DNA from 4 places in the Streptomyces sp. NPDC101393 genome. Region 2 is predicted to be linked to each of the others. Evidence: riboswitches for the same ligand, from Rfam matches in the RefSeq annotation. Region 2 holds a riboswitch; each other region holds the start of a gene.
What was found. A riboswitch is a leader RNA that binds a small molecule or an ion and turns the genes downstream of it on or off. The one in region 2 is predicted to bind cyclic di-AMP.
Positions count from the first base shown of each region.

Region 1 (7,513 bases), on a different contig from region 2:
GGCGACGTTGTTGATGCCGAAGGACTCCTCCATCGGCGTGAGCTTGTAGAGCTGCTCCAGTACGGCCTCGGGGTTGAAGCCGTTCTTGACCTCGATCACCAGCCGCAGGCCGTGCTCGCGGTCGGTGAGGTCCTTGACGTCCGCGATGCCCTGCAGCCGCTTCGACCCGACCAGGTCCTTGATCTTGGAGATGACCTTCTCGGGGCCGACGGTGAAGGGGAGTTCGGTGACGATGAGGCCCTTGCGGCGGGCGGTGACGTCCTCGACGGCGACCGTGGCGCGGATCTTGAACGTGCCGCGGCCCTTCTCGTACGCGTCCCGCACGCCGCCGAGGCCGACGATCCGGCCGCCCGTCGGCAGATCGGGGCCCGGCACGAAGCGCATCAGGGTGTCGAGGTCGGCGTTCGGGTGCTTGATCAGGTGGCGGGCGGCGGCGATGACCTCGCCGAGGTTGTGCGGCGGCATGTTCGTCGCCATGCCGACCGCGATGCCGGACGCGCCGTTGACCAGGAGGTTCGGATACGCCGCGGGGAGCGTGACCGGCTCCTGCTCCTGGCCGTCGTAGTTCGGTGCGAAGTCGACGGTGTCCTCGTCGATCGACTCCGTCATCAGGGAGGTCGCCGACGCCATCCGGCATTCGGTGTACCGCATCGCGGCGGGCGGGTCGTCGTTGCCCAGCGAGCCGAAGTTGCCGTGACCGTCCACCAGGGGCAGCCGCATCGAGAAGGGCTGCGCCATGCGCACGAGGGCGTCGTAGATGGACGCGTCGCCGTGGGGGTGGAGCTTGCCCATCACCTCGCCGACGACCCGGGCGCACTTGACGTAACCCCGCTCGGGCCGCAGGCCCATCTCGTTCATCTGGTAGAGGATGCGGCGGTGCACGGGCTTGAGACCGTCGCGGGCGTCCGGCAGGGCGCGTGAGTAGATGACCGAATACGCGTACTCGAGGAAGGAACCCTGCATCTCGTCGACGACGTCGATGTCGAGGATCCTCTCCTCGAAGTCGTCCGGCGGCGGGGTCTTCGTGCTGCGGCGGGCCATCGCGGCTGCGGCTCCTTCTGCTGCGTCTACTGCCGATGTGGGTCAGCCGGCTGTGGGGAGAACCAGCTGTGGGACCGATCAACTGGTGGATCGACCCGTGAGTCTGCCTGAGTCTGACGCGGACCATTGTGTCCCGCCCCACTGACAACGCCGACCGCGACTCCCCCTTCGGCCCCCGGAGGTGCCGAACCGCGGCGCCCGTACGGGGCTGCTCGGACGGGAACTTCGCCAGATGCCGACGCGCTTGCATACAGTGACAGAACTTCCTCGCAAGCGGATCGAAGGGACGTACATGCCCATGGGTCACACGGCCACAGAACAAGCCGGCTCCGGCGGCCTGACAGCGACCGAGCACCGGCTGGCCAACGGCCTGCGCGTGGTGCTGTCCGAAGACCACCTGACCCCGGTCGCGGCGGTCTGCCTCTGGTACGACGTCGGCTCCCGACACGAGGTCAAGGGCCGTACAGGCCTGGCTCACCTCTTCGAGCACCTGATGTTCCAGGGGTCCGCCCAGGTGAAGGGCAACGGCCACTTCGAGCTCGTCCAGGGCGCCGGCGGTTCGCTGAACGGCACCACGAGCTTCGAGCGCACCAACTACTTCGAGACCATGCCCGCCCATGAGCTGGAGCTCGCGCTCTGGCTGGAGGCGGACCGCATGGGTTCGCTGCTCAGCGCGCTCGATGACGAGTCCATGGAGAACCAGCGCGACGTCGTCAAGAACGAACGCCGCCAGCGCTACGACAACGTCCCCTACGGCACGGCCTTCGAGAAGCTGACGGCCATGGCCTACCCGGAGGGCCACCCGTACCACCACACCCCCATCGGGTCGATGGCGGATCTGGACGCGGCATCCCTGGAGGACGCGCGGGCGTTCTTCCGTACGTACTACGCGCCCAACAACGCCGTTCTGTCGATCGTCGGCGACATCGACAGCGCGCAGACGCTGGCCTGGGTGGAGAAGTACTTCGGCTCGATCCCCTCGCACGACGGCAAGCAGCCGCCGCGCGACGGCACGCTGCCCGAGGTCCTCGGCGCCGAGCTGCGTGAGGTCATCGAGGAGGAGGTCCCCTCCCGTGCCCTGATGGCCGCCTACCGTCTGCCGCACGACGGCACCCGTGAGGCGGACGCCGCCGACCTGGCGTTGACCGTCCTGGGCGGCGGCGAGTCCTCGCGTCTCTACAACCGTCTGGTGCGCCGCGACCGCAGCGCCGTCGCGGCCGGGTTCGGGATGCTGCGGCTGGCGGGCGCGCCGTCGCTCGGCTGGCTGGACGTCAAGACGTCCGGCGGCGTGGAGGTCCCGGGCATCGAGAGCGCGGTCGACGAGGAGCTGGCCCGCTTCGCCGCCGAGGGTCCGACCCCGGAGGAGATGGAGCGCGCGCAGGCCCAGTTGGAGCGCGAATGGCTGGACCGCCTGGCGACGGTCAGCGGCCGGGCCGACGAACTGTGCCGCTTCGCGGTCCTGTTCGGCGACCCTCAGCTCGCGCTGAGCGCCGTACACCGCGTCCTGGAGATCACCCCGCAGGAGGTGCAGGCGGTCGCCAAGGCCCGGCTGCGCCCCGACAACCGCGCGGTGCTCGTCTACGAGCCCACCGAACCGGCCGACGCGGCTGCCGGGACCACTGACCACAACGCAGAGGAGGCGGCCCAGTGAGCGACCTCACCGCCGGCGCGGAATCCCCCGTGAGCACCATGGACTTCCACCCCCAGCCCCGGGGCGGCGCGCCCAAGCCGTGGGCCTTCCCGGCCCCCGAGCGCGGCCAACTCGCCAACGGGCTCACCCTCCTGACCAGCCACCGCCCCGGCCAGCAGGTCGTCGCCGTCGAGATCAACCTCGTCGCGCCCCTGGAGGCCGAGCCGGAGGGTCTGGACGGCGTCGCCACGATCATGGCGCGGGCGCTGTCCGAGGGCACCGACAAGCACGACGCGGAGGAGTACGCCGCCGAGCTGGAGCGCTGCGGCGCCACCCTCGACGCACACGCCGACCACCCCGGGCTGCGGGTCTCCCTCGAGGTGCCGGCATCCCGCCTCGGCCGCGCGCTCGGCCTGCTCGCCGACGCGCTGCGTGCCCCTGCCTTCCCCGAGAGCGAGGTCGAGCGGCTGGTTCGCAACCGTCTCGACGAGATCCCGCACGAGCTCGCCAACCCGGCGCGGCGTGCGGCGATGGCGCTCTCGAAGGAGCTGTTCCCGGCCACGTCCCGGATGTCGCGGCCCCGTCAGGGCACCGAGAAGACCGTCGAGCGCATCGACGCCGCGGCCGTCCGCGCCTTCTACGACGCCCATGTGCGGCCCGCGACGGCCACCGCCGTGATCGTCGGCGACTTCACCGGCGTCGACCGGGACGGGGCGCTCGCCGACACCCTCGGCGCGTGGACCGGCTCCACCGCCGAGCCGCTGAAGCCGTCGCCGATCACCGCCGACGACACCGGCCGGGTGGTGATCGTGGACCGCCCCGGCGCCGTCCAGACGCAGCTGCTCCTGGGCCGCATCGGGGCCGACCGCCACGACCGTGTCTGGCCCGCGCAGGTGCTCGGCACGTACTGCCTGGGCGGCACCCTCACCTCCCGTCTGGACCGGGTGCTGCGCGAGGAGAAGGGCTACACCTACGGGGTGCGCGCCTTCGGCCAGGTGCTGCGCTCCTCCGACGACGGCACGGGCGCCGCGATGCTCGCCATCAGCGGCTCGGTGGACACCGCCTCCACCGGGCCGGCGCTGGAGGACCTGTGGAAGGTGCTGCGCACCCTGGCGGCGGAGGGCCTCACGGACGCCGAGCGGGATGTGGCCGTGCAGAACCTCGTCGGGGTCGCGCCGCTGAAGTACGAGACCGCCGCGGCCGTGGCCGGCACGCTCGCCGACCAGGTGGAGCAGCACCTCCCGGACGACTTCCAGGCGCAGTTGTACGCCCGGCTGGTGGACACCGGCACGGTCGAGGCGACCGCCGCCGCGGTCAACGCCTTCCCGGGGGACCGGCTGGTGACGATCCTGGTGGGCGACGCGGCGCAGATCGCCGAGCCGGTCAAGGCGCTGGGCATCGGCGAGGTGACGGTCGTCAGCGGCTGACCCCTGGGGCGGGCGCCGGCGGCCGGAGAGACGGTCCGGCAGGCGCTGGTGACCCCTGGTCATATCGGGTTATTCGGGATCCCGTGGCGTATGGACGCCACGGGATCCCCTTTATGTCCGGAATGCAGCGGCTGGTTGCGTGGTGCTCCTGTGGCGTACGGCACAAAGAGACGGTTCTGTTTGCCGATTGAAAGATGTCCCGATTAGCGTCAGTCCGGCTGTTCGTCAGACGTACGCCGCAACCGTGGCACCGGACAGTCATCGCCGAGTCCCCGTACGGCGCGAGCCAGGGGAGCCGGGGACCCACATGTCCCCTGGGGTGAATCGGACCCCTCTTCGGAGGAGCCCGTAGGAGACCTTCCTGCTCCGAACCCGTCAGCTAACCCGGTAGGCGAGAAGGAAGGAAAGGACAAGCCAGCACATGGCGTTCACCCGTGCCACCGGGAAGCACCGCCGTGCGAGCCGCACCGCTCGTACGACCCGCAACATCGCCGGCATAGCCACCCTCGCGGCCTCCGGCGTCGTCGCCTCCGTGGCCTCGCCGGCGCTGGCCGCCACGGACGAGGCACCCACCTACGACACCGGCCTGACGCAGGCCGTCGTGGTGGGCGACGAGCTCGCCGACCGGATCGCCGCGCAGGCCGACGCGCAGCAGGCGGACGCCGAGGCCGCCGCCGCGCAGGCGAAGGCCGAGGCCGAGGCCCGCAAGGTCGCCGAGATGGCCAAGCAGCGCGCCGAGGAGGCCAAGAAGAAGGCCGAGGCGAAGGCCAAGAAGGAGCGCGAGGCCAAGGAGCGCGCGGCCCGCGAGGAGGAGCGCAAGCGCCTCAACACCTTCGTGGCGCCCGTCGCCGGCTCCTACGTCTCCACCGGCTACCAGGCCTCCAGCGGACTGTGGTCCTCCGGTAGCCACACCGGCATCGACTTCCACGCCGCCTCCGGCACCACCGTGCACGCCGTCGGCGCCGGCACCGTCGTCGAGGCCGGCGACGGGGGCGCGTACGGCAACAACGTCGTGATCAAGATGAAGGACGGTACGTACACCCAGTACGGCCACCTGTCGTCGTTCTCCGTCTCGGTCGGGCAGAGCGTCACCCCGGGGCAGCAGATCGCGCTCTCCGGCGCCACCGGCAACGTCACCGGACCGCACCTCCACTTCGAGGCCCGCACCGGCCCTGACTACGGCTCGGACATCGACCCGATCGCGTACCTGCGCGCACACGGCGTCAACGTCTGACGGTCCCGCACCGCACGCACCGCACGCACCGCACGTCCCCCCGAAGCCCCGAAGCCCCGGCCCCGGCCGGGGCTTCGTCGTCGGCGGGGCTTCATCGGGGGCAGGCCGGGTCGGCCGCGCGGCAGCGGCAGGTGTGTGGGCGCACGCCCTTGGCCAAAAGATATCCATGAATAACCGGAGCCCGTCAAAAATCCGTCCCGGTCGAATAGAATCACGGAAATAGTCGCCGGTCGGCGGCCATTTCCCGGGATTGCGGCGGAGGCACGGACGATGCGAGGCCATATTTCCGCGCATGCGGTGTGCACGGCGATTCGCGAGGACATTGTCTCCGGCGCGCTCGTGCCGGGGAGCCGGCTGATCGAGGACATCCTGGCCGCGCGTTACGGCGTCTCCCGGGTGCCGGTCCGTGAGGCGCTGCGCACCCTGCAGTCCGAGGGTTTCGTCACCACCCGCCATCACGCGGGTGCCTGCGTCGCCGAGCCCACCGAGCAGGAGGCCGCCGACCTCCTGGAGATCCGCGCCCTGCTGGAGCCGCTGGGCGCCGCCCGCGCGGCCGTCCGGCGCAGCACGGCGCACCTCAAGGTGCTGCGCGGTCTGGTGCGCCTGGGGCGCGAGCGATCCGGCCACGGCCACCCTGCGGATCTGCGCCAACTGGACGGCTGGTTCCACGAAACGCTCGCCCAGGCGGCCGGCAGCCCCAGTCTGACGGCGCAGCTGACCCAGCTGCGGCGCAAGATCGAGTGGATGTACACGGTGGAGCCGTCGGCGCGGGTGGCCGAGTCGTGGGACGAGCACGGTGCGCTGCTGGACGCGGTGGCGCGGGGTGACGCCGGGCGGGCGCGCTCCCTGATGGCGGCGCACATCGAGAGCGCCCTTCCGGCCCACAGGTTGCGGCGTCCCGTCGCGGCCGGGGTGAGGGAGGCGAAACGACCCGTCAACACGGCGCGCGCCCGCCATTAACAATCGCCCCGTATACAAAGAGATACGGAATGGGCGGAGGGCATGTGAGGGGCGAGCTATAGGCTGTTCCCCTTTCCCCTTTCCCCTTTCCGCTTTCGGGTGTCCGGCTTTCCGTTTCCGGATTTCCGGTTGCGGAGTGCGCGAATTCCGCATTCCGGGTGCGTGCCGGGGAATGGCGGGTGCCCAGGGGCCGGTTTCCCGGAGAGTTTTATCGCGGGGGAGCGGGTTCCCGTTCGCGCACTGCAGAAGCGCACCGCCGAAGCGCGTAGCGGAAGCGTGCGAGCGACGCGTGCAAGCAAAGCGCGCAACGAATCGCGCGCAAGGAACCGCCCACCCGGATCCGCCCCCTTCGTACGTCACCACACCCGGCGACAGAAAAAGCCCCGCAGCGGCGGCCGTTTCCGGTCGCCGCTGCGGGGCCGCAGAAGCTGGGTGGTCCTGAAGGACTCAGACGGTCTCGGGGAGCTCTTCGAGACCCTCGGCGACGAGCTTCGCCAGGCGGTCGAGCGCGGCCTCGGCGCCTTCGGCGTCGGAGGCCAGCACGATCTCTTCGCCACCCTGGGCGCCGAGGCCCAGAACCGCGAGCATCGAGGCCGCGTTGACGGGGTTGCCCTCAGCCTTGGCGATCGTCATCGGGACGCCGGCCGCGGTGGCCGCACGGACGAAGATCGAGGCGGGGCGGGCGTGCAGGCCCTCGGCCCAACCGACATTGACGCGGCGCTCAGCCATGGTGTTGCCCTTCGAGTCGTGACTGTTGTCTAGACCAGTGTCGCACGGTGCCGGAGTGGTCCGGAAGCCGATCGCCACGGCCTTCCTGCTCCCGGCCTTCCGGCGCAGGACCGTGCGGGGAGGGCCGGGTTCCGTGGTCGTTCCGGCGCCCGGGTCCTGCCCCGCTCTCCGAGACTACGCATACCGAGCCGGTTGTCGGTGCCCGGCCGTACGCTGTCCGCATGCAGACGTCGCCGGACCACGCCTACCCGACCCACTGGGAAGCCGACGTGGTGCTGCGTGACGGCGGCACGGCCCGCATCCGCCCCATCGCCCCCGATGACGCCGAGCGGCTCACCTCCTTCTACGAACAGGTTTCGGACGAGTCGAAGTACTACCGCTTCTTCGCGCCCTACCCGCGCCTGTCCGACCGCGACGTCCACCGCTTCACCCACCACGACTACGTCGACCGGGTCGGCCTCGCCGCCATCGTGGGCGGCGAGTTCATCGCCA
Region 1 is NZ_JBIWNU010000006.1:114,068-121,580, forward strand. It holds gene ACIRQ7_RS20340 (DNA topoisomerase (ATP-hydrolyzing) subunit A) at 1-1,041, opposite strand, end outside; gene ACIRQ7_RS20345 (M16 family metallopeptidase) at 1,340-2,692, shown strand; gene ACIRQ7_RS20350 (M16 family metallopeptidase) at 2,731-4,098, shown strand; cyclic di-AMP (ydaO/yuaA leader) riboswitch at 4,351-4,507, shown strand; gene ACIRQ7_RS20355 (M23 family metallopeptidase) at 4,520-5,332, shown strand; gene ACIRQ7_RS20360 (GntR family transcriptional regulator) at 5,603-6,292, shown strand; gene ACIRQ7_RS20365 (HPr family phosphocarrier protein) at 6,740-7,021, opposite strand; gene ACIRQ7_RS20370 (GNAT family N-acetyltransferase) at 7,243-7,513, shown strand, end outside.
Region 1: linked by a shared signal. The riboswitch ahead of ACIRQ7_RS20355 (M23 family metallopeptidase) and the one ahead of ACIRQ7_RS10010 (C40 family peptidase) in region 2 are both predicted to bind cyclic di-AMP.

Region 2 (7,513 bases):
CGCGATGACCGCCATCTACGACACGATGCGCTTCGTCTCCTGCGACATCGAGACCGTCTGCCTGGGCCAGGCCGCCTCCGCCGCGGCGGTCCTGCTGGCCGCCGGCGCCCCCGGAAAGCGGCTGGCCCTGCCGGGCGCCCGGGTCCTCATCCATCAGCCCTCGTTCGGCGAACCGGTGCAGGGCCAGGCCACCGATCTGCAGATCAAGGCGGACGAACTGCTGCGCACCCGCGCCCTGCTGGAAGAGATGCTGGCGCGGCACACCGGGCAGTCCCGCGAACGGATCGCGGCCGACATCGAGCGCGACACGATCTTCGACGCCCCGGCCGCCAAGGAATACGGCCTGATCGACGCGCTCACCCGTACCCGCAAGCAGCCGTCGCCCGGCGCGCGGTGAGCCCGGATGCTACCCCCCGAACTGCCGCCGCTGCCCGCGCTGACGCGGGCCGAGGGAGATCTCATCGACCGCTATCTGGAGGTGATCGACCTGCTCGGCCGCATCAACCCGGCCCGTTGCGACGGCACCTACAGCAGCCTGCGGGCCGCCCAGGCCCTGGTCGGCAGAGCCACCGCGCTGCGTGATGCGCTGACCGTGATGCACGACCGCGGCGAGAGTGAACTGCATGCGGCGACACTGACCCGCGCGCTGCGGGTCTTGGGCGGTGAACGCCGCACCCGCCTGCTGACGGTCCCGGCGCCGCCCGACATCTGAGGCGACACAGTCCCGTCCGGCCCGCACGTACGGCGTAGCGTCCGTGCCTGCCATATGGGGGCGGCGAATTGCGTTGGGCGCACGCACTTCGTGCGGCACTTCATGTTTCGCCGCTGGTCCCGGGGCCGGAAGCCCCCTTCGAACTACCCCAAAAGGGACGTTTGTAACCAATCAGCCCAAATGTGGCGAATCTCACATAGGGCATTTTCAACTCGGATTTCGGGTGCGCGGTGCGTAACGATCCCTCCGACGACAAGACCCCGCCACAGCGACGGGGCGGTCCGGACGGGCGCCTTATCCTGCCGCCGTCCCGGATGTCCGGTCGACGCTGATGGATCGGCAGGAGCGGAGGACCCGAGCACGACGGGGCCACGGCCGCCACGGCCGACGGGCTCCTTGGGGTGAAGCCGTACGCAAGGCCGGGCATCTTCGCCTGCCCGAACCCGACAGGTCATCCTTCGCAGGCGGCTGACGAAGGGTCGCGCATGACCATGCGCATGTATGTGCCGAATCTGCTGGCACGAGCCGGCATCGTTTCCGCCCTCACCCTGGCCACCGTCGCGGGCACCACACTCGCCCCAGGAGGGACCACGGGCGCCGACGCGGCAGCCGTATCGGCCAAGGCGCTGCGGATCGCCGCCTCCAAAGAGGGCTCCCCCTACCAGTACGGCGCCATAGGACCACGCCGCTTCGACTGTTCGGGGCTGATGCTGTATTCGTTCCGGCGGGCGGGCAAGGCCCTGCCCCGTACGGCGACCGGTCAGTACCGTCGCACCCGGCACGTGCCGGCCGGCTCCCGCAGAACCGGTGACCTGGTCTTCTTCCATGCGGGCAAGGGCATTTACCACGTCGGCATCTACGCGGGCAGCAGCCAGGTCTGGCATGCGCCGAAGCCGGGCACCGTGGTGCGGCTGGAGAAGATCTGGAGCCGCTCGGTGTCGTACGGACGGGTCGGCTGACCGTACGGGCGGCGGGGCGTGCGGTGCTGACGGCGCGGGCGCCGGTCATCAGGCCAGCGCCAACTCCACCAGGAGGACGCCGCCCAGCACGGTCAGCAGCGCGCCCGTCGTGGCCTCCAGTGCGCGGGCGACCGTGGGGCGACGCAGCAGGCTGCCCAGCCGGTCGACGAGGAGGGCGACGGCGGGGAACCACACCAGGGCCATGGCGACGACCATCGTTGCCAGCAGCAAGGTGCGGGGCAGCGCGGGCCGGTCCGCGGGAACGAACTGCGGGAGCAGGCTGAGGAAGAGCACCGGCGCCTTGGGGTTGAGCGCATTGGCCAAAAAGCCCTGGCGCAGGCTCGCCGCGGTGCCGAGGCGGTGCGCCGGCACCGCGGCGTCCCCGCCGTCCTGCCCGGCGGACTCGGCGTCCCCGCTTGCCGCCGGGCGGCGGGCCGCCGCGATCAGCGCGCGCGACCCCAGGTACAACAGGTAGCCTCCGCCGAGGAGTTGGACCGCACCGAAGAGCGCGGGTACGGCGACGAGGACGGCCGCGAGCCCGGCCACCGCGAGCGCCGTGTGCACCAGCAGTCCGCCCGCGACGCCGACCGCGGCGGCCACCCCCGCCCGGCGCGAGTCGAGGGCGTTGCGCACCACGACCGCGAAGTCCGCGCCCGGCATGGCGACCATGCCCGCGGCGACTCCGGAAAAGGCGATCAGCTGTCCGTCCATGCAGCCAGCTTCGCCGGTCGGAGCCTTTAATGGGTATTGGCAATCTTCTTGGTCTGCCTGAAGAGGTTCTTATATGTACGACCCCACGCGGCTCGCTGCTCTGGTGGCGGTGGCGGAGGCCGGGTCGATCACCCGCGCCGCCGCCCGGCTGGGCTACACCGCGCCCGCGCTCTCGCAGCAGCTCGCCAAGCTGGAGCGGGAGGCCGGGGCGGCACTGCTGGTGCGCCACCACCGGGGCGCGCGGCTGACCGCGGCCGGGGAGCTGCTGCTCGTACGGGCCCGGCGGGTGCTGGACGAGCTGGATCTCGCCCGGCACGAGCTGTCCCGGCTGACGGGGCTGTCCGGTGGCCGGCTGCGGGTGGGCACGTTCATGACCGCCGGGACGCATCTGCTGCCGCCCGCGCTCAGCTCGTTCCGGCGGGCGCACCCCGATGTGGAGCTGAGCGTCACGGAGTACGTACCGCCGCTGGGGACGGCTGCGGTGGCGCTCGGCGAGGTGGATCTGGCGCTGACGCATGCGTATGTGCCGGGCGAGGTGTCGTCCGTCCCGGACGGGGTGCGGCTGGAGCCGCTGCTGACCGAGGAGCTGGTGCTCGTGACGGCCCCCGGGCACGCCCTCTCGGCGGGGAGCGGGCGGCTGCCGCTGGCCGCACTCGACGGGCAGCCGCTGGTCAGCATGGCGCCGGCCAACCCCAACCGGCGCGAGGTGGAGGAGGCGCTGGCGGCGGCCGGGGCGAGCGTGGCGGTGCGCTGTGAATCGCCGAGCTACGCGGTGGTGTGTGCGCTGGTGAGTGCGGGGCTCGGGGTGGCGGTGGTGCCGGAGATGATGGCCACCGGCTCGGTGACCCCGCTGGGGATCCGCCACCTGGACCGGGCCGAGCTGCACCGTACGATCTCGATCGCCTACCGCCCCGGCGGCGGCACCCCGGCGGCCGACACCCTGCGGGCCCTGCTGCACGGGGCGTTCACCCGGCACTCCCCCGCGCAGTGACGCGCGCGCTCAGGGCAGCACGAGGGTCCACGGCATCGCGATCCACACGGTCTTCCCGCCGGACGCGGTGGGCACGACCGTGAGCCGCCCGCCGGATTCCGCGGCGAGGAAGCGGATGATGACCATGCCCCGGCCGTTGTCCTGCTGAACCGCGGCCGGCAGCCGTTGGGGCCAGCGCGGACAGCTGTCGGTGACGCCGATGCGCAGCTGCTCATCGCGCTCCAGCCGCATGTCGACGGTGAACGTCGGTGACTGCCCGAAGGTGTGCTGGACGGCGTTGGTCGCGAGTTCGGAGACGATCAGGCGGACGGCGTCGGCGGTCCCGGTGTCGGCCGGCAGGCCCCATTCGCCGAGCACTCGCAGTACATGTCTTCGCGCGACGATGACCGAGGCCGGGTCGCTCGGCAGTGTGAGTGAGGATTCCTGGTGGTCTGCCATCGCGACGCCGTCCCTTTCCCGCCGAGGTCCGATTCCGGCGCATCCGCCGGGAAATCGAGATGCCGGTCGGGACACCGTTTCGGCCTCGGAATACTGCTTTGCGCCAGAGTGCCACCCAAGCTGCCGGTGTGGTGGTCGATCCACCAAGATATATATAAATCTGTCGCTCGAAGCGGTGAACTCTGCTACGCGAGAACGTATTTGAGCGCACGGATCCGAAACCAGGACCGACGCCGGAACCCACGCGCGAGGCTTCCCTCGCCAGGAGGCTGTATGCACAACGGAATCGCGGTGCGCCGCCGCAAATTGGGCGCGGAGTTACGGCGCCTGCGGTCCCTCACCGGGCTCACCAGCGGTGAGGCGGCCCGGCTGATGGGCTGGCACCAGTCGAAGGTCAGCCGCATCGAAACCGGCCGCAGCGGGCTGCGCCCCTCCGACGCGGAGCGATTACTCGACGCGTACGGCGTGACCGACGACGCGCTGCGCACGCTCCTCACGGCGCTGTGCGGGCGCGGCGCACGCGGCGCCCGCACAGCGGCCCGCCGGGAGTGGTGGCACGCCTACGGCGAGCTGCTGCCGCCCGCCTACCGCGATTTCCTCAGTCTGGAGGCGGAGGCCGCACACGCCCGTACCCTGGAGACGATGGTGGTTCCCGGGCTGCTGCAGACCCCCGACTACGCCCGTGCGGCCACCGCCGCCGCGCTGACCGGGCTGCCGCAGGAAAAGATCGACGCCCTGGTGGAGGTGCGGATCGCGCGCCAGTCGGTGCTGCGGGGCTCCCGTCCGCTGGAGGTGTCGGCGGTGCTGGACGAGGCGGTGCTGCGGCGGCCGGTGGGCGGTCCCGAGGTGATGGCCGCCCAGGTGCGGCATCTTCTGGAGATGTCCCGGCTGCCGCATATCCGTTTACAGATCATGCCGTTTTCCGCGGGTCCCCATATCGGCATCACCGGGCCTTTCGTCATCCTCTCCTTTCCGCTCACCCCGGACCTGGATGTGGTCGTTCTCGACCATTTGGTGAGCAGTCTCCATCTCGCACGGAAAGAAGAACTCAGGGCGTACGGCGACGCTTTCGCCACTCTGCGCGCGGACGCCCTCCCGTACGCGGAATCGCGTGAGGTCCTGGCCCGGTTCGCGGGCCTCCAGCGGGACGACGGCAGCGGATGAGAGCGCCCGGCCGGCGCACCGCCCTTCAGCGGCGGTCGGGCGCCGTGGCCACGATCGTGCCGACGGCCTCGTCGATCTGCGCGTCCGTCAGGTCCGCGCGGGCGGTGAGCCGCAGCCGGGAGATCCCGTCGGGCACGGACGGCGGACGGAAGCAGCCCACCTGGAGGGAGGCCTCGCGGCAGTCGGCGGCCCAGCGCACCGCCTGCTCCGGGGACGGAGCGCGTACGGAGACCACCGCGGCGTCCGGCCGGACCGCCGTCAGGCCCGCCGCCGTCAGCCTGCCGTGCAGCGCCCTGGCCACCTCCCCGGCCCGCGCCGCGCGCTGCGGTTCGCGGCGCAGCAGCCGGAGCGCCGCGAGCGCGCCACCGACGGCCGCCGGCGCGAGTCCGGTGTCGAAGATGAACGACCGGGCGGTGTTGACCAGATGCTCGATGACCCGGGCCGGGCCCAGCACGGCGCCGCCCTGGGAGCCGAGCGACTTGGAGAGCGTCACGGTGGCCACCACATCGCCGTCGCCGGCGAGCCGGGCGGCCGACAGTGCGCCGCGTCCGCCCTCGCCCAGCACCCCCAGCCCGTGCGCGTCGTCGACGACGAGCCCGGCGCCGTACGCCCGGCAGGCCTCGGCGAGGGCGGGCAGCGGCGCGGCATCCCCGTCGACCGAGAACACCGAGTCGGTGACCGCCAGTGCCCGCCCGTCGTGCCCGGCCAGCGCCGTGCGTACGGCTTCCGGACCGGCGTGCGGGACCACCGCGGTGCGGGCCCGGGAGAGGCGGCAGCCGTCGATCAGGGAGGCGTGGTTGCCGGCGTCGGAGACGATGAGGGTGCCGTCTGAGGTGAGGGCCGTGACGGCCGCGAGGTTCGCGGCATAACCAGAGGAAAGCACCAGAGCCGCCTCGAAGCCGCAGAATTCGGCGAGTTCATGCTCCAGCCGGGCGTGCAGCTCGGTGCTCCCGGTCACCAGCCGGGACCCGGTCGCGCCGGCGCCCCAGCGGTGTGCGGCCTGTGCCGCGCCCCGCGTGACCTCGGGATGGCGGGCCAGCCCCAGGTAGTCGTTGCTCGCCAGATCCAGCAGCGGGGACTCCGCGGGACGGGGCCGCAGGGTGCGGACGAGACCGGCGCGCCGGCGCTCGGCGCCCGCCGCGTCGATCCAGTCGAAGGCCGCACCGCGCACATCCCGCGGGGCCCCCTGGCCCGGCAGCGCGGGCGGTGCCGGCAGGGCGTCGTGGACCTGCGGCGGGGCGGAGTCCTGCAGCATCGGCATCCTTCTCGATTGTTGGCTGTCGATAGACGTTAGCGGTCGTTCCGCCAGGCCACGGTGTGGCGATACACACACCCCGATCCGTCGTCGTTGTGGGAATCCTCCTTGGCCGGGGGCGGTGGCGTAAGCAAGGATCAACGCCATGGACCTGCTGAACACACTGGTGGACAAGGGGCTGCGACGTGAGTTGCCGACCCGCGAAGAGGCGCTCGCCGTGCTGGCGACGTCCGACGACGAACTGCTCGATGTGGTGGCCGCGGCCGGGAAGGTACGCCGCCAGTGGTTCGGGCGGCGGGTCAAGCTCAACTATCTCGTCAACCTGAAGTCGGGCCTGTGCCCCGAGGACTGCTCGTACTGCTCCCAGCGGCTGGGCTCCAAGGCCGAGATCCTCAAGTACACCTGGATCAAGCCCGATGACGCCTCCAAGGCGGCCGCCGCGGGCGTGGCCGGCGGCGCCAAGCGCGTCTGCCTGGTCGCCAGTGGCCGCGGCCCCACGGACAAGGACGTCGACCGCGTCTCGCAGACCATCTCCGCCATCAAGGAGCAGAACGAGGGCATCGAGGTGTGCGCCTGCCTCGGTCTGCTCAGCGACGGCCAGGCCGGACGGCTGCGCGAGGCGGGCGCCGACGCGTACAACCACAACCTCAACACCTCGGAAGCCACCTACGGCGACATCTGCACCACCCATGACTTCGCCGACCGCGTCTCCACCGTCCAGCAGGCCCAGGCGGCAGGCATGTCGGCGTGTTCCGGGCTGATCGCCGGCATGGGCGAGACGGACGAGGACCTCGTCGACGTGGTCTTCGCGCTGCGCGACCTGGACCCCGACTCCGTCCCGGTCAACTTCCTCATCCCCATGGAGGGCACCCCGCTCGCGGGCGAGTGGAACCTCAACCCGCAGCGGGCGCTGCGCATCCTGGCGATGGTCCGGTTCGTCTGCCCGGACTCCGAGGTACGGCTGGCCGGCGGCCGCGAGGTGCACCTGCGCAGCCTGCAGCCTCTCGCCCTGCACCTGGTCAACTCCATCTTCCTCGGCGACTATCTGACCAGTGAGGGCCAGGCGGGCAAGGACGACCTCGCGATGATCGAGGACGCCGGCTTCGAGGTCGAGGGCGCCGAAACCACGACGCTCCCTCAGCACCGCAGGGCGGCGGACGCGGCCGCAGATGACGCGGACGCGGGGCAGCCGGCCGGTGCGGCCGAAACGCTCGCCGCCACCGTCCCCGCCCCCACCGAGGAAGCCCGCCGGAACCTCGTCTCGGTACGCCGCCGCGGCGCCG
Region 2 is NZ_JBIWNU010000003.1:25,201-32,713, forward strand. It holds gene ACIRQ7_RS10000 (ATP-dependent Clp protease proteolytic subunit) at 1-397, shown strand, start outside; gene ACIRQ7_RS10005 (hypothetical protein) at 404-712, shown strand; cyclic di-AMP (ydaO/yuaA leader) riboswitch at 1,029-1,194, shown strand; gene ACIRQ7_RS10010 (C40 family peptidase) at 1,198-1,671, shown strand; gene ACIRQ7_RS10015 (LysE family translocator) at 1,720-2,382, opposite strand; gene ACIRQ7_RS10020 (LysR family transcriptional regulator) at 2,456-3,373, shown strand; gene ACIRQ7_RS10025 (ATP-binding protein) at 3,383-3,811, opposite strand; gene ACIRQ7_RS10030 (helix-turn-helix domain-containing protein) at 4,085-4,975, shown strand; gene ACIRQ7_RS10035 (8-amino-7-oxononanoate synthase) at 5,001-6,230, opposite strand; gene bioB (biotin synthase BioB) at 6,376-7,513, shown strand, end outside.

Region 3 (7,513 bases), on a different contig from region 2:
GGGCTGGCCATCTGGACCCGCCACCAGGAACTCCAGTCCCTGCGCGGCTACCTCGCCCCGTACATCACCGCCGGCTGGCTCACCCCCACCGAACCCACCGCCCTCTCCTCCCTCAGAACCCGCGCCCTGGCCCGCGACCTGGCCCACCAGAGCCACGGTCCCACCGCCGCCCGCGCCGTCACCGAATACACCGCCCTCGCCACCGCCCTCTCCTTCCACCGCCGCCGCGCCCACCTGACCGGCCCCGGACCGGACTTCACCACCCGGGAACAGCAACTGCTGCTGGCCCTGTGGCACCACCGGGAGTGGGGACGGGCGGCGCTGGAGGGGGCGTGGGCGAGCAGGTTCGGGGCAGCGGTCCCACCACAGCCGACGTCCCCGGCATCTCCTCCGGGCGACCGGAACCACTGAGCGCTCCTGGCCCGCCGGCACAATGGCCCTGTGCCCGCCACGCCCTCGTCCCCCGGCGTCTCCGCTCGCATGAGCCTCCAGGCCCGTCGGGACACCGGACCCGAGATGGCCGTACGACGTCTGCTGTACGCGTCCGGTCTCCGGTATCGACTGCAACGCCGCGTGCCCGGCTACCCCCGCCGCACCATCGACATCGCCTTCCCCGGACGCAAGATCGCGATCTTCCTCGACGGTTGCTTCTGGCACGGCTGCCCCGAACACGCCACCCGTCCCAAGGCCAACGCCGACTGGTGGCGCAAGAAGCTCGACGGCAATATCGCCCGTGACCGTGAGACGACCGAGCATCTCGTGGAGGAAGGCTGGACGGTTCTGCGCTTCTGGGAACACGAGGACCCGGCGACGGTCGCCGGGCGGGTGACGGACGAGGTCGCCGCCGTACAGCGGCGCCGTCGCTGAACACCCGGGGTGCGGCTTTCGGGCATCGGGCTCCCGCTGTCCTGATCGGGCTCGCGCGGCAGGGTCCTGATCGGGCCTGTGCGGCAGGGTGGCCTTGTTCTTCGCGGCCCATCCCGTGAAGAGCGCGTCCGCGGATGTCTTCAGTGCGCCCTCCCCCACCCCACACGTCGCCGATCGCGTCTCGCTCTCCCCGGACGGCCGCGCCGATCCGCCGATGGGGCCCGCGCGTAGGCTCGGTGACGGTCTTTGTCCGCGATGTGGAGGTTTCCGAGATGGTCGGCGTACCGGCAGGTGTGGTGGCGGCAGGCGGGCTGGTGGCCGGTTACGGCGTCGCCCGTTGGACGAAGAAGCGGCCGTTGGGTGGGGTGGCGCTTGCGGCGGCCGGGGCCGTGGCGGCGCGGGGGTGGCAGCGGAAGGCCGGTGGGGCTGCGGCGGCCGCGCTCAGTGGGGCCTACGTGGCGGCGTTCGCCGGGTCGCATCCGTTGGCGAAGAAGATCGGGGCGTGGCCCTCGGTGTGCGCGGTGGCCGGTGGGGTGGCGCTCGCCTCCTGGGTGGCGGTCGACCGCCGGCCGTAGGGGCGGGTCGGGGGCCGGGCCGCGTGGACCCGACCCCCGGTTGGTGCCCGCACGTGTGGCGGGTCCGCAGGTGTGGCGTGCCCGCAGGTCTGGCGCGCCCCCCGGCGTGCCCACCATCGTGGCGTGCCCGCCGGCGTCGCGTGCCCGTACGTGCAGAGTGGGCGGCAGGTTGCTACGCGGATGCCTCGTTCAGCAGCGTGAGTTCGGCCTCGGTGAGGGTGAGGTCCGCGACGGCGAGGAGGGACGGGAGCTGGGCGGCCGTGCGGGCGCTGGCGATCGGGGCGATGACCGTGGGGCGGGCCGCGAGCCAGGCGAGGGCGACGGTGGCGAGTTCGGCGGCGTGGGCCTGCGCCACCTCGTCGAGGGCCGCGAGGACCCGCGGGCCGCGGTCGGTGGCCAAGTACTCGCCGGCCTTCGACGAGCGGGCGCTGTCGACGGCCGTTCCCGGGCGGTACTTGCCGGTCAGGAAGCCGGAGGCGAGGGCGTAGTACGGGACCGCGGCCACACCGTTGCGGGCAGCCACGTCGGCGAGTTCGCCTTCGTAGGTGTCGCGGGAGACCAGGTTGTAGTGCGGCTGGAGGGCGACATAGCGGGCCAGGCCCTCGCGGCGGGAGAAGTCCAGGGACTCGCTCAGGCGCGCGGCGGAGATGTTGGAGGCCGCGATCTCGCGGACCTTGCCGGCCCGGACGAGGTCGTCGAGGGCGGTGAGGAACTCCGGGACCTCGACCGACTCGTCGTCGTAGTGGGTGTAGTAGAGGTCGATGTGGTCGGTGCGCAGGCGCGCGAGCGACGCGTCGACGCCGGCCTTGATCGTGGCGGCGGAGAGGCCCTTGAAGTCCGGGTGGGCGCCGACCTTGGTGGCGATGACGATGTCGTCGCGATTGCCGCGCGCGGCCAGCCAGTTGCCGATGACGGTCTCGGATTCGCCGCCCTTGTTGCCCGGCACCCAGGCGGAGTAGACGTCGGCGGTGTCGATGAAGTTGCCGCCGCCGGCCACATACGCGTCGAGTACGGCGAAGGACTCCGCCTCGTCGGCCGTCCAGCCGAAGACGTTGCCGCCGAGGGACAGCGGCGAGACGGAGAGCGAGCCGAGCGGCTTGCGGGCGGTGCCGGAGGGGCTTGCGCTTCCGGGGATGCCGGAGCTTCCGGAAGGCGTGGCCGGGCCGGTGGAGTGTGTGGCGGTCATGCGTGGTTGCAGCGTCGGGGCGGAGGGAGATATTCCCCCGCCGCCCCCAACACCGCACATGACAGCGGTCGTCCCGGGCCAGTCGGCATCAGACGTTGACCCGTGAGTGTCAGACCTCGGCCCCCGGGCGTCAGGCGCTGACCCGTCGGTGTCAGACGTTGACCCGCGGGCGTCAGACGCTGCCCCATCGGTGCCAGGCATCGACCCCGAGGCCGTCAGACGCTGACACCCGTCGGTGTCAGACATCGTCCCCGGGACCGTCAGACATCGCCTCCGAGTCCGTCAGACGTTGACCCCGTGGTCGCGCAGCCACGGCATCGGGTCGATCGGGTCGCCGGACGCCGGGCGGACCTCCAGGTGGAGATGCGGGCCGGTGACGTTGCCGGTGGCGCCGACGCGGGCGATGACGTCGCCGGTGTTGACCTTGCCGGAGGTCTTCACCATGGAGGACAGGTGGCAGAACCAGAGTTCGGTGCCGTCGTCCAGGGTGAGGACGACGCGGTAGCCGTACGAGCCGGCCCAGCCCGCCTGTGTGATGGTGCCGGAGTGCACCGCCTTGACGGGGGTGCCGGTGGGTGCGGCGAAGTCCTGCCCCGTGTGGTCCGCCGACCAGCGGTCGCCGGCCTGGCCGAAACTCGCGGTGAGGGTGTACGAGGAGACGGGCGCGAGGAAGCTCTTCGCCAATTCGGCGAGGCGCTCGGCCTCCGCCTTCTCGCGGGCTGCTTCCTCGGCCTTGCGCTTGGCTTCCACCTCGGCCGCCTTCTTGCGGGCCGCGTCCTGCTCGGCCTGCTGATGATTCGCGGCCGCGTCCTGCTCGGCCTGCTTGATGGCGGCCGCTTCCGCGGCCTCGCGCGCTTCTTGTTCGGCGGCGCCCTGCTGCGCGTCGGCCTGCTGCAGGATGCGGTGGCGCAGCGCCTCGCCGGCGTCCTTGCCCCCTGCGGCCTCGTCCTGGCTGAGGCCGGCCCGGGAGAGCGGGCCGGCGGCGGCAGGTGACGCAGCGGTGGCGGAGTCGGGGCCTGCGGCGGCAGCGGTGCCGGAGCCGGGCTCGGCGTCCGTACCCGAATCCGGGCCGGCGTCGGAGTCGGCCTCCGAGTCGGAGTCGGATATGAGGGTGCCGATTCCGGGGAGGGACGCGGCGTCCGGCATCTTGTCGGCCAGGTCGTCGGCCATTCCGCCGAGGTCCGGCATCGAGATCGGGGCCGGCGGGCGGTCCTCGGCCGTCGCCATTCCGCCGGCGCCGACCGCCGCGATGACGCCGACGCCCAGGACCGTGCCGCTGCGGGCGAGTCCGCCGCGCTGCTTGATCACCTTGTGCTTGCCGCGGACGGGGCGGAGGGACTCCTCGGTGGGATTCCACTCCCCCAGCGACCCGCCGTCAGCACCCTCGTCATTGCCATTGCCCGTGGCGACATCGTCGTCATGGAGGCCGAGGCCGGGTGCGGCGCCGTGGAAGGAGGCGTTGAAGGGGCCTCGGTCATCGAGGTCGTAGCCGGACGGAGCCTCGGGGGCAGGCCTGTTGGACGCCACGGGGGCGCACTCCTTTCCTTCCTTCACGCCTACCGGGTTAGCTGACGGGTTCGGAGCAGGAAGGTCTCCTACGGGCGCCTCCGGCGAGAGGCGTCCGATTCACCCCAAGGTGGTGGTTCCCCGGTTCCCTTGGCGCAGTTCCCAGAAGGTGCAGACATCCATGAGCTGTCTGACGTGCACGAGTGGCGTGACGCAGACGGGTGGCGTGACGAATGACGTGGAGAGTGACCTGTGGTGCGGGAAGTGCGCATGCGGGATTCGGCGTTGGCCGCGCGGTGCCGCCACTTGCGACGGCTGGGACGACCGCGCTGCGTTATCGGACAGTAATAGAGATGGCATCCGAATTCCAAGCGTTCCCGCGAAACAACAGGTATTGCGCACAAGCTTTGGCGTGGACTTATGCGCCCACTGGCACGCCAAACCGGGCGAGTTGGCCGCGGCTCGCCAAACGGCCCCGCGGCGATTGTGCATGAGTCGTTATGCGGAGGGGTGCCCATCAATTACGGAGAGTGAGAGCAGTAACGTCGGATCATGGTCGTCAACGTCGTCAACGTGGTCACCAACGCGCAGGCAGTGGCGGATCGGTACGCGGAGTTCTCCTGGTGGCAGGCGCGCGGGCGCTCTCCCGCCCACGAGGAGCTGACCGCACGCATCAGCCAGGACGCCGAGTACTGCGACCTGCTGTCCGGGGCGCTGCCCGTTGGTGACAAGCAGCAGCCGGACCTCCTCCTGGCCGCCGTCCGCTATCTCGACGGCCCGCACGCCGAGCAGGGGCCGCACGGCGAGGCCGCGTACGGACGCTGGCGCGAGTGGACGATCCGGCACTGGGACGAGGTCCGCGCGGTGATCATGCGGCGCTCCGCCCGTACCGACGAACCGGCCCGCTGCGCCACCCTGCTGCCGCTGCTCGCCCGGCTGCCGCAGCCGCTCGCGCTGCTGGAGATCGGCACCTCGGCGGGGCTGTGCCTGCACCCCGACCGTTACCGCTACCGCCACCACGATCGCTCTTCGGCCGGGTACGACGACGGGGTGATCAGCGGTGCCCCGCAGAGCCCGGTGACGTTCGCCTGCCGTACGAACGGGGAGCCGGCAGGAGCGGTCCGGGCGCCTGCCGGGACGGCTGGGGCAACGGCGCTCGGGACGGCTGCCGAGGCGGCCGTCGAGGAGGCGGGGAGACCCTTCGCCGCCCCCGAGGTCGTCTGGCGCGCGGGTATCGGCCCCGACCCGCTCGACCCGGTCGCCGACGCCGACGATCTCCGCTGGCTGCAGGCCCTCGTCTGGCCGGGCGACGGCGAGCGCGCGGCCCGGCTCGCGGCGGCCGTCGAAGCGGTACGGCCGTTCCCCCGCCCCCGCATCCGGCGCGGCGACCCGGTCGACGAGCTGCCCGCGCTCGCCGCCGAGGCGCCGCCCGAGGCGACGCTCGTCGTCTTCCACACCACCGCGCTGGGCTCCCTTCCGCCCGCCCGCCGCGAGGAGTTCGCCCGCGTCGTACGGTCCCTGCTCGCCGCGCGGCCCAGCCCCGGGCACTGGATCTCCCACGAGCACCACACCGTGCTGCCGTGGATCACCGCGCCGGCGCACCGGTCCCTGCGGCCGGAGGACAGCCACCTGCTGACCCTCGCCCTGGACGAGCACCCGGTCGCGCTCACGGGCCGGTACAGCGAAGCCGGCCGAGCCGACGCGTACGGCCGGGACGGCCGGTTCGGCCAGGAAGGCGGAGACAGCCCGCACGGCGAATACGGCCAATACGGCCAATACGGCCAATACGGCCAGACCCTGTACTGGCTCCAGGAGGAGAAGAGCGCAGGCGCGGCGGACCGGAGCGAGGACCGGACCGCTCAGCTCGACGACTAGGACCTGAGCCGAGATGCCAGGCCCTGGAACGACGTCCCGGATCCGGCCTGCCCTCAGCCACCCAACGGCCGCTGGACCGCCAGCAGCGCCATATCGTCGACCGGGAGCCCGCCCGTATGCCGCGCCACATCGGCGGAGAGGGTGTCCAGGAGGTCGTCGGGCCCCGCGAAGTGCCGTCCGCGCAGCCGGGCCTGCGGGTCGTAGAACCGGCCCGCCAGATCGCGGGCCTCGGTCACCCCGTCCGTGAACAGCAACAGCAGGGATCCGGCGGGGAAGAACGTCTCGTCCGCCCGGTCCGGCCACCCCGCCACGTCGCTCAGCCCCAGCGGCAGGGCGGGCGATACAGGAGCCAGCTCACGGAGGCCGCCGTCCGGCGCGAGCAGCAGCGGCGCCGGGTGGCCGCGGTTGAGGACGCGCAGCACGGAGTGTTCCTTGGAGGGAATCTCGGCCAGTACGGCCGTGGTGAACCCCTCGAACCGGTCGAGCCCTTCGCGCCGCCCGCCCTCCCGTTGGAGGGCCCTCTCCAGCCGGCCCGCCACCGCCTCCAGCGTCGCCTCCTGCTCCGCCGCCTCGCGGAAGGCGCCGATGACGATCACCGCGGCCTCGACCGCCTCCAGGCCCTTGCCCCGTACGTCGCCGACGATCAGCCGTACGCCGTGCGGGGTGTCCTGCACCGCGTAGAGATCGCCGCCGATCTGCGCGTCCACCCGCGCGCCCACGTAACGGGCGGCGATGCACAGCCCCGCGAGCCGGTCGGGCGGCAGCGGCAGCACGGCTCGCTGGGCGGCCTCCGAGACATCCCGCACCGATGCCAGCCGGGCGTCGCTCCTCCGCACGACCCGGTTGATGCCGAGCGACAGCACGGCGACGACGAAGACCGTGAGGACCTCGGTGATCGACTCCCGCTGGTCCTGGGAGCTGTGATAGCTCGCGACCAGGACCTCGCCGGCCAGCGCGGCGAGCGCCGTGAAGGCGGTACCCCGCAGCGAGTAGAGGGGCGCGGCGACCAGAGGGGCCGCGGAGAAGAACGGAGCGGCGGTATAGCGGCTCGGCGTCGTGACGTCGAAGAAAAAGCCGCCGACCACCAGGATGGCGGGGAGCCAGCGGGCCAGGCGGCGACCGAACGGCGACATCCGGTCGCGGCGCGCACGCCGCTCCCCGTCGCCCGCGCGGTTACTCCCGCCTCGAAGCATCCGCACCGGCCTCTTCCCACTCCCGCCCCTCGCGCACTCGACCACCCAAGGCTTTCCGCTGCGCGGTCGGGCGGCGAATCCTCGGGGTCCGGTCGGGTCATGAGAAAGGCGGGCCCCCGTCGCCCGCCCGCCCCGGCATCGGCGTTCCGCTGCCTGAGCGCAGGCGATGCAGCGGGCCGGCCGCGGGGGCTCGTGGTTCCGGGGGGCGCTGTGCGGCGGCACGACCCACGCCGAGTGTCAGGGGGCGGTGGACTGCCCCGGGCCGGCGGCGGGTCGGCGCAAGGATTCGTTGAGCCGCTGGGCCTCTTCGA
Region 3 is NZ_JBIWNU010000005.1:714,255-721,767, reverse strand. It holds gene ACIRQ7_RS19850 (PrsW family intramembrane metalloprotease) at 1-411, shown strand, start outside; gene ACIRQ7_RS19845 (very short patch repair endonuclease) at 481-867, shown strand; gene ACIRQ7_RS19840 (hypothetical protein) at 1,140-1,442, shown strand; gene ACIRQ7_RS19835 (aldo/keto reductase) at 1,615-2,628, opposite strand; gene ACIRQ7_RS19830 (M23 family metallopeptidase) at 2,911-4,155, opposite strand; cyclic di-AMP (ydaO/yuaA leader) riboswitch at 4,167-4,300, opposite strand; gene ACIRQ7_RS19825 (DUF2332 family protein) at 4,687-6,009, shown strand; gene ACIRQ7_RS19820 (PP2C family protein-serine/threonine phosphatase) at 6,063-7,202, opposite strand; gene ACIRQ7_RS19815 (helix-turn-helix domain-containing protein) at 7,440-7,513, opposite strand, start outside.
Region 3: linked by a shared signal. The riboswitch ahead of ACIRQ7_RS19830 (M23 family metallopeptidase) and the one ahead of ACIRQ7_RS10010 (C40 family peptidase) in region 2 are both predicted to bind cyclic di-AMP.

Region 4 (7,513 bases), on a different contig from region 2:
ACGAGGACGTGCCGGAAGCGGCGGCGGTAGTGCTCGGCGACATCCGGGAAGGCCTGGAGGAGATGGACCGTCGTCATGATGATGTCGTCGAAGTCCAGGGCATTGGCCTCGCGCAGCCGCGACTGGTACATCGCGTACGCCTGGGCCAGGGTCTTCTCGAAGCCGTCGGCCGCGGTGCCGGCGAAGTCCTCCTCGTCGATGAGCTCGTTCTTGAGGTTGGAGATCTTCGCGCTGAAGGACTTGGGCGGGAAGCGCTTGGGATCGAGGTCCAGGTCCCGGCAGACGAGCGCCATCAGCCGCTTGGAGTCGGCGGCGTCGTAGATCGAGAACGACGAGGTGAAGCCGAGCTTCTTCGACTCGCGGCGCAGGATGCGGACACAGGCGCTGTGGAAGGTCGAGACCCACATGGCGTTGGCGCGCGGTCCGACCAGCTCCTCGACGCGCTCCTTCATCTCGCCCGCGGCCTTGTTCGTGAAGGTGATCGCGAGGATCTGGCCGGGGTGGACATGGCGCGAGCCGAGCAGATGCGCGATGCGGTGGGTCAGCACCCGGGTCTTTCCGGAACCGGCGCCGGCGACGATGAGCAGCGGGCCGCCGGTGTGCACCACGGCGGCCTTCTGTTCGTCGTTGAGCCCGTCGAGGAGCGCCGCGGGATCGACGGCCGGGCGGGGGGCGCCGTCGCGGTAGTACGGCTCCCTGGGCGCGGGCGCGTCGAAAGCGCCGCCGAAGAGGTCGGCCGGCACCTCCTCCGCGGGCGGGCCGTGCTCGTCCTCGGGAGGGGGCGGGGGCTCCTCACCCTTGGGGCCGAGGTCCGCCAGGAAGCTGTCGTCAAAGAGGCTGCTCATCGCCCACCGAGTCTAGAGCGCCCCACTGACAGCCCGCGCCGGAGTCGCCGATACCGGTCGCGGACGTGGAGAGGCGCCGTCTGCCGGAGCGGACAAGGGGGGTTCACCGTCCGGAACCGGCCGCACCGCTCTCCGTCACGTAACCGAATCCGACATCTGGCGCAAGTGCCCCCGCATCGCGTTCAGGTCACGAAAAGGTTTCGGGCAAATCGAACATCAGCCTTCACAGGAGCCACACGAGTTGGCTACCGTGCACGCTCAGGCAGCCCGCATCCCCGCGGACGAAAGCGTCAGCACGGGCCGCCACGCCGAGTCCGTTCCTGCCACGAAGGCAGCCGGAGCCGGGGACCCACCAGCACCACCGGGGTGAATCGATCCGTACAGCCGTCGCCAGCGGCGGTACGGACCGTAGGGCAAGCCTTCCGTCAGCGACACCCGCCCGAACCCGACAGCTAACCCGGTAGGCGGTCCACGGAAGGAGTCGCCGGCCTTGGCGTCGCATCGCAAGCCGCGCACCCGCGTACTCACCTCGCCCGGAAGCCGTCGTACGGCCGCCGGGCTCACCACTGCTGCCCTCGCCTCGGTCACGCTGCTCTCGCAGTCCGCCGATGCGGCCCCCAGGGCGCCCAAGCCCGGCATCGAAGAGGTCAAGAAGAAGGTCGACGACCTGTACCACCAGGCCGAGGTGGCAACGGAGAAGTACAACGCCACCAAGGAGAACGCCGACGAGCAGCGCGACAAAGTCAACGGCCTTCTCGACGCCGCGGCGAAGCGTGCCGACAAGATGAACGAGTCCCGGCGCCAGCTGGGGACCTACGCCGCCGCGCAGTACCGCACCGGCGGCATGAACCCGACCGCGCAGCTGATGCTCGCCAAGGACCCGCAGCAGTTCTTCGACCGCAGCCACCTGATGGAGCGGCTGACCGGCCGGCAGAAGCAAGCCGTCAGCGACTATCAGGAGCAGCAGTCGGCGGCGGCGCACCAGCGCGCCGAGGCGACCCGCAGCCTGGAGCGGCTGCAGGATTCGCAAGTGTCGCTGAAGGAGTCCAAGGCGTCGGTCCAGGGCAAGCTCGCCGAGGCCCGGCAGCTGCTGTCCCGGCTGACCGCCCAGGAGAAGGCGCGCCTCGCGCAGTTGGAGCGCGAGAAGGAGGCGGAGGCCAAGCGCAAGGCCCAGGAGCAGGCCGAGAAGGAGCGCAAGCAGCGCGAGGCGGACCAGAAGCGGCAGGGCGGCGGACCGGGCGACGGTTCCTCGGACGGCTCGGCCGGCGGGTCCGGCGGCGGTTCGACCGGCGACGGCCAGACCTCCTCCAAGGCCGCGAAGGCGCTCGCCTTCGCCCGTGCCCAGATGGGCAAGCCGTACGTCTGGGGCGCGACCGGCCCCAACTCCTTCGACTGCTCGGGTCTGACGCAGGCGGCGTGGAAGGCGGCCGGGGTCGATCTGCCGCGGACGACCTGGGATCAGGTGAAGACCGGCGAGCGGGTGGCCACCAAGAATCTGCAGCCGGGTGACCTGGTCTTCTTCTACGACGACATCAGTCACGTCGGGATGTACATAGGCGGCGGCAAGATGATCCACGCTCCGAAACCGGGCGCCAGCGTCCGCGAGGAGTCGATCTACTACATGCCGATATACGGGAGCGTCCGCCCGGCCTGAGGGCCCGCCCGCTCCACGGGGGCCGCGCTCCCGCGGCCTCCCCCTGAGTCCACCCCCCACACGGCCACCCCCCACGGCCACCCCCCACAGGCCACCGCGCGGTCATCGCCTCCGGAGTCCGGAGTGCGCCGACCGCGCGGTGTGCCGTTTTTGGGGTCCTCAGGTCCAGAGGACCGCGATGAAGATGTTGGCGACCGTGAGCAGGCCGACGGCGCCGAAGAGCGCCTTGTCGACCTTCTCCTCGTCCCGCTTGACGTAGACCAGCGCCAGGATGACCACCAGGACGGCCAGCTTGATGCCGATCTTGAGGTTGTTGACCGGATGGTCGTCGGCCTGGTTGAGGCCGACGAGAACGATGCCGGTGACCAGCATCGTCAGCGCGCCGTGCAGCATGGCCGGCACGAAGCGGGCGCCGCCGGCGCTCATGGCCTTCATCTGGGTCAGGAAGCCGCCCAGCAGGGAGGCGATGCCGATGATGTGCAGACCGACGAAGATATTGGTTACTACGTCCATAGTGCTGGATCGTATCCGCCGCATAGCACGGGCCTTCAGGCAGGGCGCCCGCAATCGCCGCATCGGTCAGGACATGCCGGTCCCGGGCCTCGCCGGCGGTGACCGGGCGAGCATTCACGTAACGGAAGCGGCCGAAAGCGACCAGTGCCGGGCAAGTGAAGGCTCCTTGGTGACACCCAGGTTTAGCGTCCTCCTCCAGGCGGCCGACTCCCCGCCGTTGCCGGCATCCGTCCGGTGACGGATCGGACGCCGTGCCGGGCCCGGCGGTGGCCCGCCCCCTTGCCAGGGGCCGCCGCCGGGCCCCTCGGGACCACGGACCAGCCGGGCCATGCACGGCCCGCAGGGAAGGAAGTGACGGCCCCAGTGGCGTCGCACCGCAGGACCACGCAGCATCCGCTCGCCCCGTTCGCGCTGCCCGGCGTCGGCGCCCGGACCGCACGCACGGCCCGTACGGCCGCCACCCTGGCCCTCGCCGGGGCCGCCACGGCCGGCGCTTTCGACGGCACCGGCCAGGCCGCTCCCCGCCCCGCACCCGACCAGGTCAAGCACCAAGTCGCAGCGCTGTACCAGGAGGCAGAGGTGGCGACGCAGAAGTACAACGGCGCGAAGGAGCAGGCCGATACCGCGCGTGCGGAGCTGAGCGCGCTGCAGGACGAGGCCGCCCGCCGCACCCGGAAACTGAACGCCGCACGGGCCGAGCTGGGCACCATGGCCGCGACCGAGTACCGCTCGGGCGGCGTCGACCCGACCGTACGGCTGCTGCTCTCCGCCGACCCGCAGCGCTATCTGGACGGCGCCACCGTGCTGGAGCGGGTGGGCAGCCATCAGGCGACCGCCGTGGCCGGGTACGCGCGCCGGCTCGGCAGCGTCCGCCAGATCCGCGAACGCGCCGAGGCGACCACGGAGCGGCTGGTGCGCACCGAGTCCGCGCTCAAGAAGCACCGGGTCACCGTGGTGCGGAAGCTGGACTCCGCCGAGCGGCTGCTGGACCACCTGACCGACGAGCAGCGAGCGCGGATGGCGCGGGCCGCCGGCCAGGACGGCCACGCCGACCGCGGAACGGGCCGCGACGGCCCCCAGGGCGACCTCGTCAGCTCCCTTACAGGGGCGCCGGCAGCGGCCCCCGGCTCCCGCGCCGCCCGCGCTGTCTCGTTCGCCCGCGGCGCGATCGGCAAGCCCTACATCTGGGGTGCCACGGGACCCTCCGGGTTCGACTGCTCGGGGCTGACCCAGGCCGCCTGGAAGTCCGGCGGCATCTCGCTGCCCCGCACCACCTACACCCAGATCAACTCGGGACAGCGCGTCGCCAGGTCCGAACTCGCCCCCGGTGACCTGGTGTTCTTCTACTCCGGCATCAGCCACGTGGGCCTCTACATCGGCGGCGGCAAGATGATCCACGCCCCGCACCCGGGAGCGCCCGTACGGATCGCGCCGATCGACGAGATGCCGTTCGCGGGAGCCAGCAGGCCGGCGTGACCACCGGAGCGCGGCCTAAAGCGCGGCACGGCCGGGCGGGCGCCTTTAGGCTCGGCCGGGTGACCAACTCCTGCGCCGACGGGGCGCGTTCCGACTCCGGGGCCCGCTCCGGGGCCGTCTCCGGCTTGGGCTTCGGCTCCGGCTTCGACTTCGCGGCCGGGGCCGGCACGGGTTCGGGATCCGGCACCGGTTCCCGGTCCGGCGCGCTCCCCGCCGTCGTCCACGCCTGGGTGGACGGCTGGGCCCGCGCCCGCGGCACGGACGCGCCCCGGCAGGTCCCCGGCGGGTTCCGGATCGAGGTCGGGCGGCCGCACCACCTCGCGCGCTACGTCCTGCCGACCGCCGACCCGGCCGTCCTGCGACGGCTGGTCGACGGCATCACCACCCCCGGCCTCGGGCTCAAGGTCTGCGCACCACGCGAAGCGGTCGCGCCCGCGCTGACCCCGGCCTGGGAGATCAGCGACCCGCAGTACCTGATGACGTCCCCTTTGGCGGTGCCGCCGACGCGCCCCCTCGCACCACCGCCCGGCTACCGGCTGGACGTCTCCCACCAGGACGACGGCACCCTCGACGCCCGCGTCCTGGCCTGCGAGGAGACGGGGTCGGCCGACTCCGGGGCGACCCCCGTGCCCGCCGCGAGCGGCCGGGTCGCGCTCGTCTCCCCGACGGGGCACCGCGGCGCGTACCGCCCCTCCGCCGTCTTCGACATGATCGGGACCGACGCCGCGCACCGGCGCCGCGGACTGGGCCGGGTCGTGATGGCCGCACTCGCGGCACATGCGGTCGAACTCGGCGCCGTGGAGGGTGTGTTGGTAGCCAGTCCGGACGGCCGTGAACTCTACCGCGCCCTGGGCTGGCGGCTGCGCGCGCCGGTCACGGCAGCGGTCATCCCGGCGCGCTCATGACCTGAGCTGGTGGCCCAACCAGCGGAAGACCTCCGGCACCTGCTGCTTCCACACCGCCGTGGTGTGGCCGCCGGCGCCGGCCGCGATCTTCCGTACGGTGACCGTCGTCGGATTCTGCGCCAACTGCCGCAGCCCGATGCCCGCCTGGTATCCGTCACCCTCCGCACCCGACACATACAGCGCCGTACGCGGCGGCTTCCCGGCGGCATTGGCGGACCGCAGAATGTTCATCGGGTTGGAACGGACACGCTGCTCGGGGTCCTTGCCGGCGAGGGAGTCGCGCTCGATCGCCGGGTCGTTGTAGCCGGACATGGCAACCGCTGCCCGGTAGCGGTCCGGATGCGCCAGGGCGAGCTTCGCTGCGCAGTGGGCGCCCGCCGAGTAGCCCGCGAGGGCCCACGCGTCCGGCGCGTCACCGGCCCGGAAGTTGTCGATGACCATCCGGCGTACGTCGACCGTCAGCCAGCTGTCGGCGTTGACCTTGCCCGGGAGGTTGACGCACCCGGTGTCGGCGCCACTGAGGACGTTGGTCCGCGGCGCCACCAGGATGAACGGTGCGATCTCACCGCGCTGCATCCGCGGCCTGAGCTGCTCCCCCACGCCCAGCGCACCCAGCCAGGACTTCGACGAACCCGGATATCCGGGCAGCAGCTCGACGACGGGGAACTTCTTGTTCCGGTACGCGGGATCGTTGTACTGCGGTGGCAGCCACACATAGACCTCGCCGCTGACGCCCGAGATCTTCCCCCTGAGGTCGGTCTGCTGCACTCCGGTGCCCACCACCGGGTCGTCCGCCGGCCGGAAGGCCTGGAGCTGCTTGGGCTCGTTGCTGATCTGCCGGCCGCCCATGCCGTCGGGGCCCAGATCCTGGGCGGCCTCGACATGGCTTCCGGTGCCGAGCAGGTCGTCCCAGGTGTCGTAGAGGCTGTTTGCGTTGTTGACCAGCACGAACACCACCATGATGGCCGTCACCTGGGCGAACAGCAGCATCATCAGCCGGGCCAGGCCGCGCAGCAGGCGCGGCCCGGATATCCGGGTCCAGAGCGCGAGCGGCAGCAGTAAGGCGACGGCCAGCAGCGCGATCGAGGTGAGGAAGAAGGGCGTGCCCGTCAGGCTCATCGGGGGTCTCGCTTCCAGGACAGTACGCGGACGACGTGGGGTGTGGTTTCGGCACCGCCGTCGGCAGCGAGCCTTTCCGCGCCGTTAGATGACGATCCGCGTCGTCGTGGTTGCCCCTCTTTGGGCCCTCTTTGATACCGGTTTACGCGGGCCCTCCGCCTTCACCACCTGGTCCGCCCGTCACCCGCCCCACGGACGTCCGCCCTGCCGCGGCCAGGGACGTCCGCCCCGCCTTGCCCGCACGCGTCCGTCCCGGCTCATCCCGCTGACGACCGCCCTCGGGCGGTCCGTGCGGTTCTCGGGACGGTCCCTACGGGAGCGCCCCCTCAAGGAGCTCCTCAAGGACCCCCTCATGGGCCCCGGGGATCCCCTAAGGGTCAGACCAGTCGCCGGGCCGTGGCCCACCGTGTCAGCTCATGGCGGTTGGAGAGCTGGAGCTTGCGCAGCACCGCCGAGACATGCGATTCGACGGTCTTCACGGAGATGAACAGCTGCTTGGCGATCTCCTTGTACGCATAGCCGCGCGCGATCAGCCGCAGCACCTCGCGCTCGCGCTGGGTGAGCCGGTCCATGTCCTCGTCGACCGGCGGGGCGTCCGTGGACGCGAAGGCGTCGAGGACGAAGCCGGCCAGCCGCGGCGAGAAGACCGCGTCGCCGTCGGCGACCCGGAAAATGGCGTTGACCAGGTCGGTGCCGGTGATGGTCTTGGTGACATAGCCACGGGCCCCGCCGCGGATCACGCCGATGACGTCCTCGGCGGCGTCGGAGACGGAGAGCGCGAGGAAGCGGACCGGGCGGTCGGCGTCGGCCATCATGGCGGCGCTGCGGCGCAGCACCTCCACCCCGCCGCCGCCGGGGAGATGGACGTCCAGCAGGACGACCTCGGGCCGGGTGGCGGCGATGACCGTGACCGCCTGATCGACGTCGGCGGCCTCGCCGACCACCTCGACGCCGGTGCGCCCGGTCTCGCCGATCTCGGCCTGGACGCCCGTACGGAACAT
Region 4 is NZ_JBIWNU010000001.1:1,041,590-1,049,102, forward strand. It holds gene pcrA (DNA helicase PcrA) at 1-845, opposite strand, end outside; cyclic di-AMP (ydaO/yuaA leader) riboswitch at 1,142-1,328, shown strand; gene ACIRQ7_RS04465 (NlpC/P60 family protein) at 1,336-2,499, shown strand; gene ACIRQ7_RS04470 (hypothetical protein) at 2,659-3,012, opposite strand; gene ACIRQ7_RS04475 (NlpC/P60 family protein) at 3,364-4,488, shown strand; gene ACIRQ7_RS04480 (GNAT family N-acetyltransferase) at 4,548-5,393, shown strand; gene ACIRQ7_RS04485 (alpha/beta hydrolase) at 5,388-6,512, opposite strand; gene ACIRQ7_RS04490 (LuxR C-terminal-related transcriptional regulator) at 6,890-7,513, opposite strand, start outside.
Region 4: linked by a shared signal. The riboswitch ahead of ACIRQ7_RS04465 (NlpC/P60 family protein) and the one ahead of ACIRQ7_RS10010 (C40 family peptidase) in region 2 are both predicted to bind cyclic di-AMP.